2 linked regions of the Coraliomargarita algicola genome follow. The protein of the gene in region 1 interacts with the protein of each later gene in a pairwise test. Links are inferred from orthologs where the notes say so. Each region holds a gene or a part of one and is shown in the gene's direction. Other genes may lie near its edges.

The links. Proteins that work in one complex are often made in the same cells at the same time.
Region 2: the proteins of hflK (region 1) and ftsH interact in binary tests that used the Escherichia coli proteins (3 or more experiments, as listed by UniProt). The link is inferred for Coraliomargarita algicola from one-to-one orthologs.

The regions. Positions count from the first base shown.
Region 1 is NZ_CP138858.1:2,118,198-2,121,655, forward strand. Bases 276-3,174 are described here. They hold hflK (FtsH protease activity modulator HflK), read left to right. Parts: upstream 276-1,176; coding sequence 1,177-2,172; downstream 2,173-3,174. Other genes in these bases: SH580_RS08300 (CHASE domain-containing protein), read left to right, coding at 276-1,011; hflC (protease modulator HflC), read left to right, coding at 2,175-3,155; SH580_RS08315 (helix-turn-helix transcriptional regulator), read right to left, coding at 3,159-3,174. Also shown: more of SH580_RS08300, read left to right, coding at 1-275; more of SH580_RS08315, read right to left, coding at 3,175-3,458.
Region 2 is NZ_CP138858.1:1,071,166-1,074,361, reverse strand. Bases 1-2,917 are described here. They hold ftsH (ATP-dependent zinc metalloprotease FtsH), read left to right. Parts: upstream 1-387; coding sequence 388-2,448; downstream 2,449-2,917. Other genes in these bases: SH580_RS04105 (shikimate dehydrogenase family protein), read left to right, coding at 2,464-2,917; tilS (tRNA lysidine(34) synthetase TilS), read left to right, coding at 1-380. Outside these bases: more of SH580_RS04105, read left to right, coding at 2,918-3,196. UniProt on the Escherichia coli protein: Acts as a processive, ATP-dependent zinc metallopeptidase for both cytoplasmic and membrane proteins. Plays a role in the quality control of integral membrane proteins.

The DNA.
Region 1 (3,458 bases):
AACGACATTCTCGATTTCTCAAAAATTGAAGCAGGTAAGTTCGAACTAGAGGCCATCCCCTTTTCCATCCACAAGACACTCGACCAAGTGGTGACTGGATTTGAGCCAATCGCCGCTCAAAAAGGGCTACTGATTAATCTAGAAACCAGCGAAGACTTACCAGCCAAAGTCGTAGGCGACCCAACGCGACTCAAACAAGTCATCACGAATCTAATCGGCAATTCACTTAAATTCACGAAAACTGGTACTATTAGCGTCACAGCAGATTGGCAAGGTGACCAAGCCAACGGAGTCGCAGAAATCTCAGTTACTGACAGCGGCATTGGCATTCCTAAAAGCAAAATTAAAAACCTATTTCAACGCTTCTCGCAGGTCGACAGTTCCACCACACGTCAATATGGCGGGAGCGGTCTGGGGCTCGCGATCTGCAAACGCATAATCAATTTAATGGACGGAGAAATTAAAGTCGAAAGCACTGAAGGCAAAGGCACTACAATGAACTGCAGCATCCCCTTTACATGCTCCGATCAAGCAAAGAACGCAGCAACCAAACCGCCCTTTATTGCCAATTTATCCAATGAAGCTAATGAGAACAAGCGCCGCGTCTTGGTCGTCGACGACAACGCAGTCAATCGCAGACTCGCTCAAACAGTCTTACGTCGCCTCGGCAACGAAGTGGACACCGCCAACAACGGAGTGGAAGCGATCGAGCAGGTCTCACAACATTTCTACGATATCGTTTTCCTCGATTGTCAGATGCCGGTAATGGACGGATACGTCGCAGCGGAACGCATTCGCGAACTGGAAGCCGATGGAAAAATACCCGGCAGCCAGCCCGGCATGCCACTCCCCATCGTGGCACTCACAGCCAACGCCTCGGAAAAAGACCGCCATGCCTGCCTCAGCTGTGGCATGGACGACTACATTAGCAAGCCCGCGAAGATCGACGACTACCGCACAATATTTAAGCAATTGGACGAAAATGAACGCGGCCAGCGCTACCGAGCATAAGTAATTAGTTTCGCTTTTCGTTGATAAGGCACAGAAATTCTGTGAGCATCGCTGATTGTGCAGATTCCAAGCAATCGAATCAGAACATTTGCAGAACGATAAAAACTTCGTTGGCTGCCGAACTAACGATAGTAATTTGATATGAATAGAAACGCCCCTCCTCCGATGCAAAGAAATCCTCTGGATGATATAGACTGGGATGCCTTACGGCGTTACAGGAAGCTCATTCTAATCGTGCCCCTACTGATCATCGTCGCTCTGGGTGCCTTGTCGAGCTACTACATTGTCCAGCCCGAGGAAGAAGCGGTCGTCAAACGTTTCGGTCGAGTGGTCGCGCTCAAACAACCAGGCTTACACTTCAAACTCCCCTTCGGCATCGACACGGCGCAAATGGTACCCACCGCCCGTGTGCTCAAACAAGAATTCGGCTTTCGCACCCAAGGCATCGACGGGCGCACCAGCTATCGTAAGGACCAAGCACACCGCGATGAATCGCTGATGTTGACCGGCGACTTAAAAGTCATCGATGTGGAATGGGTGGTGCAATACCGAGTCAGTGATCCGGATAAATTCTTACACAGAGTTCGCAGCCCGGAACAGACCCTACGCGATGTATCCGAATCGGTCATGCGCCGCATCGTAGGTAACAGTCTCGGTAGTGATGTCTTAACCGAGAAACGTGTGCAAGTAGCCAACAGCTCTCGCATCGAACTGCAAAAAGCAATGGATTACTTCGATCTAGGCATTCAAATCAGCACCATCGAACTGCAGGATGTCACCCCACCGGGGCCGGTTAAACCAGCCTTTAATGAAGTCAACCAGGCAGAACAAGAGCGCGAACGCTTTATTAACGAAGCCGAGAAACGTCGCAATCAAGTGGTGCCCCGTGCAGAAGGTGAAGCACGGCAAGTCATCGCAGAGGCCCAAGGTTATGCAGCCAAGCGCATCAACGATGCCAAGGGCGAAGCGGAACGTTTCACAGCCATCTATCAGGCCTATCGCGACGCACCCGATGTCACCCGACAACGCATGTATCTTGAAATGATCGATGATGTGCTGCCTCAAGCCGGCAAAATTTTCATCATGGACGAAAATCAAACCGCCCCTCTACCACTGCTAAACTTAGGTGATGCCCGGATGTCACTGCCCGCCAATCGCTAGTCATGAACAATAAACAAATCCCATTTATCGCCGGGCTCATTTTGCTAATCGCAATAGTCATCGGCCTACGCGCTTCGATCTATATTTTAGACGAAGCCGAACAAGCCGTCATCGTGCAACTCGGCGCTCCCGTCGGCGAGCCTGTGACCACACCAGGGCTGCACTTCAAGACACCTTTTATTCAAGAGGTGCGTCGCTTCGACAAACGAGTCATCTCATGGGATGGCGATCCCAACCAAATCCCAACGCGTGGCGAGCAATTCATCTCAGTGGACACCACCGCTCGCTGGCGAATCGTCGACCCTCTCGTCTTCATGCAGCGCGTGCAAAACGAGCGCGGTGCCACCATGCGCCTCAACGACATTTTGGACTCGGTCGTTCGGGATAAAATCTCCTCCACCGATCTCGTCGAAATTATTCGTTCCAAAGACTGGAAAATCAGTGAAGCTGACCTCGCACGCGTGCAACTCAGCGGCGAAGACGATGAAGAAATCCTACTACAAGAGGTCCAAACCGGCCGACAGGAATTAGTCAAATCCATCTTCGATCAAGCCGCCAGCCAAATGCCGGAATTGGGCATCGAACTGGTCGACATACGCATCAAGCGCATCGACTATGTCGAAGCAGTCGAACAGCGTGTCTTTGACCGTATGATCGCCGAACGGCAACGCATCGCAGAGCAATTCCGATCTGAAGGACAAGGCCGGGCGGCCGAAATCGACGGCGATACTAAACGCTCGCTGGCGGAAATACAATCTGAAGCGAACCGCAAAGCCGAGGTCATACGCGGCCAAGCCGATGCCGAAGCCTCACGCATCTATAGTGAAGCCTTCGGAGCCGACCCAGAGTTTTACGCCTTTCTACGTACCTTGGAAAGTTATCCCAAGACAGTTGGCCCCAGCTCTACCTTGATACTTGGAACTGACTCCGAATACTTCCGCTATCTGCGTGATGTAAGCGTGCAGAAGAGTCAGGCAGAGTAGCAGTCACTTCGAGAACAGGCTCATGCGGTACCCGCGTGGAGTCAGTCCGGTATAGCGCTTAAAAACCCGGATAAAATACGATGGTTCATTAAAACCGGAAGCCCACCCGACCTCGGCGACATTATGCCGCGTCTCCTTTAATAGATTCTTCGCCAGTGCGATACGCTCTTGCGCGATCCATGCCATCAATTTGAGACCGACAACTTGATGAAACTGCCGCGACAAATGATCGGGCGTGCAAGCCAGCGCATCCGCAATCTCACGCACGCTCAAACTTGTCTCATTTAAATGAATACGTACATA
Region 2 (3,196 bases), 1.0 Mb from region 1 along the record:
CGTTTTTATCGACAGGTGCACTCATCGAAGCAGAGGTGGTGGAGCTCAGCGATTCTTTGCGCCAGCAAGTTGAGTCCGGCGCTATGGACCCTCGCACTCAAGCCGTAATTCATTATGGTGGTGAGCAGTCTTATCGAATACGTGGATGGCAGCCGGGCGATCGTTTTCATCCGCTGGGTGCTCCTGGTGGAAAAAAGCTTAAGGATTGCTTTATTGACCGTCGTATCCCGCAGGCGGAACGAAAAACTCTACCCCTTGTCCTCAACGCATTGCAGGAAATTATCTGGGTGCCAGGATTTCCCCCCGCAGAAAGCTGCAAAATTTGTCCTTCAACGAAGAAGGCTCTTAGGTTGACTTACCAAACAAGAAAACCACTTTGACCCACTCATGCCATCAGAGAACAACAAGCCAAAAAAGAACGAACCCGGAAATAACGGCTCACCACAGCGCTTCCAGCCTAAGGTGTTGCTCGTCTATCTGGTCATCGTTGCTGCTATTTTAACGATTTGGTTCGCCAATCCCAGCGCAGGAACCAACGTCAAACAACTCACTATCAGCGAGCTCGTGCAAGCTGTCAAAGCGGGGCTCATCGCCGAAGGCGATGGCGTCATGGAGCCAGAGCCCTCCTATGGCCGCGATGGTTATGTTATCAGCGGAGAGATGACAAATCCTGCATTGGCGGAGCAGGTCGAGGGGGGCGAAGCTGCCGCAGACCTACCTTCCAAGCTACAGTTCTCTGCTCGTGGTCGCTTGACGGAGGATGACTTTTTGCTGGTGCGTGAAGTGCTCACAGAGAAGCGTGCGACCACTGGCTTGCAGGATGTTTTGATTAGTTTTCTGCCATTCCTGCTGATTATCGGTCTGCTCTACTTCCTCTTTGTGCGTCAGCTTAAAAGTGCAGGGAAGGGGGCCATGAGCTTTGGTAAAAGTAAGGCCAAAATGCTCACGCGCGAGAAAGGTTCGATTAATTTCAAGGATGTCGCTGGTTGTGACGAAGCGAAGGAGGAAGTCTCCGAAGTCGTCGATTTCCTCAAAGACCCCAAGAAGTTTCAACGCATCGGTGGTCGCATCCCTAAAGGCGTGCTGATGGTCGGCCCTCCGGGCACGGGTAAAACACTTTTGGCCAAGGCCGTCGCCGGTGAGGCGGAAGTGCCCTTTTTCTCGATCAGTGGTTCCGACTTCGTCGAAATGTTTGTCGGTGTCGGTGCCGCCCGCGTGCGGGATATGTTCGAGCAAGGCCGCAAAAATGCGCCTTGTATCGTATTTATCGACGAAATTGATGCCGTCGGGCGCCAGCGTGGTTCCGGTGTCGGTGGAGGCAATGACGAGCGCGAGCAAACGCTGAATTCTCTGCTGGTCGAAATGGACGGCTTTGACGGCCACGAAGGTGTGATCATCATCGCTGCGACCAATCGTCCGGACGTCTTGGATAATGCACTCTTGCGCCCGGGGCGTTTTGACCGCCAAGTCACCATCGACTTGCCCGACCTCAATGGTCGTCACGAAATCTTGTTGGTGCATGCCAAAAAGATCGCACTTTCTGATGAGGTCAACCTCGAGCATGTGGCGCGTAATACTCCCGGCTTTTCTGGTGCCGATCTGGCCAATCTCTTAAATGAAGGCGCATTGATCGCGGCCCGCTATAACAAGAAAGCGGTCGAGATGAATGATATCGATGAAGCCCGCGACAAGATCTCCTTCGGTCGTGAGCGTCGCCGTTTAATGGATGATGAAGATCGTAAGATTATTGCCTTCCACGAAGCTGGGCACGCATTGATTAAAGGTGTGCTCGACGATGGGCACATGCCCGTGCACAAGGTGACGATCATTCCACGTGGCCAAAGCCTCGGCTCCACCATGTTCATGCCGAAGAAGGATACGCTCAACCATTCCAAGCGCCGATTGATCGATGATATTTGTTGCACCCTTGGTGGACGTGCTGCGGAAGAGATCGTGCTGGGGGATATCACCAGTGGTGCCTCGGGCGATATCAGCATGGCCAGTCGCACCGCGCGTCACATGGTCTGTGATTGGGGCATGTCGGAGCTCGGTATGGTCGCTCTGGGAGAAAGCCAAGGCGGCGGATACCTCGGTCAAAGTGGCGTGAGCACTAAGAATTATAGCGAAGAGACCGCTCAGAAAATCGACGAAATCGTGCGTGACCTCATTCAAGGTCAATACCAACGTGCGCTTAAGATTTTGAACGATCATCGCCATGCGCTCGATGTGATTGCAGAGTCTTTGCTCGAACACGAGACGATCGACGGCAAGCACGTCTTAGAGATCATCGAGTTTGGCGAAATGCGTTCGCCCATCGTGAAGCGGATTATTAGCGCGGACGAGCCCGATGACGACGAAGAGGCTGACGGTGGCGAACCAAAGAAAGTCAATAAAGAGGACGACGGTAAAAGCGGCCTCGCTGGCGATGAAGCACCCGCACCTGCATAGACTATCGTCGATGCCATGAATACCGAATTCACCTACACCATCGAAGACCTCGGTAAGCTTCAGTTTGAGGGCACACCTCTTGCTGTGATCGGGCATCCGATTGCTCACTCGGTCAGTCCCGCCATGCATAATGCGGCGATTGCTAAAATGCGCCAGACTCACTCGCGTTTTAATGATTGGGCCTACTACCGCTTCGATGTTGCGCCAGAAGATTTTGCCGCAGCCATTCCGCTGTTTTTTAAGCATAACTTCCTTGGACTCAACCTGACTATTCCGCACAAGGTGCAAGCGATGGATTTGATTTCCGGCGTTTCGCCTGACGGCGAGCGTATGGGCGCGGTCAACACCTTAGTCTGGGGCGAGCACGGTTATAGCGGTTTTAATACGGACGGATACGGTATTAAGAACGCCGTTAAAGCGGACCTCGGTGTCGATCTTAAAGCCGCTACGGTGATTTTACTCGGTTCCGGTGGAGCTGCCCGTGCGGCGGCTGTGCAATGTATTCTCGATGGCTGCGCCAAGTTGTATATCGGAAATCGCAGTGTCGAGCGTCTCGACCAATTAATGCAAGTTGTGCGGGCGATGCCCGGTGGGGAGTGTGCCGAGGCCTTTGCTTTGGCTGAGCCTCCAGCTGGACTGCCCGAACGAGGTATCCTGATTAATGCCACTTCACTAGGCCTCAAAGGGACCGATCCTGCTCCTTTTGACGTCGCCAAGCTGCCTGCTGATTGGGTGGTTTACGATATGA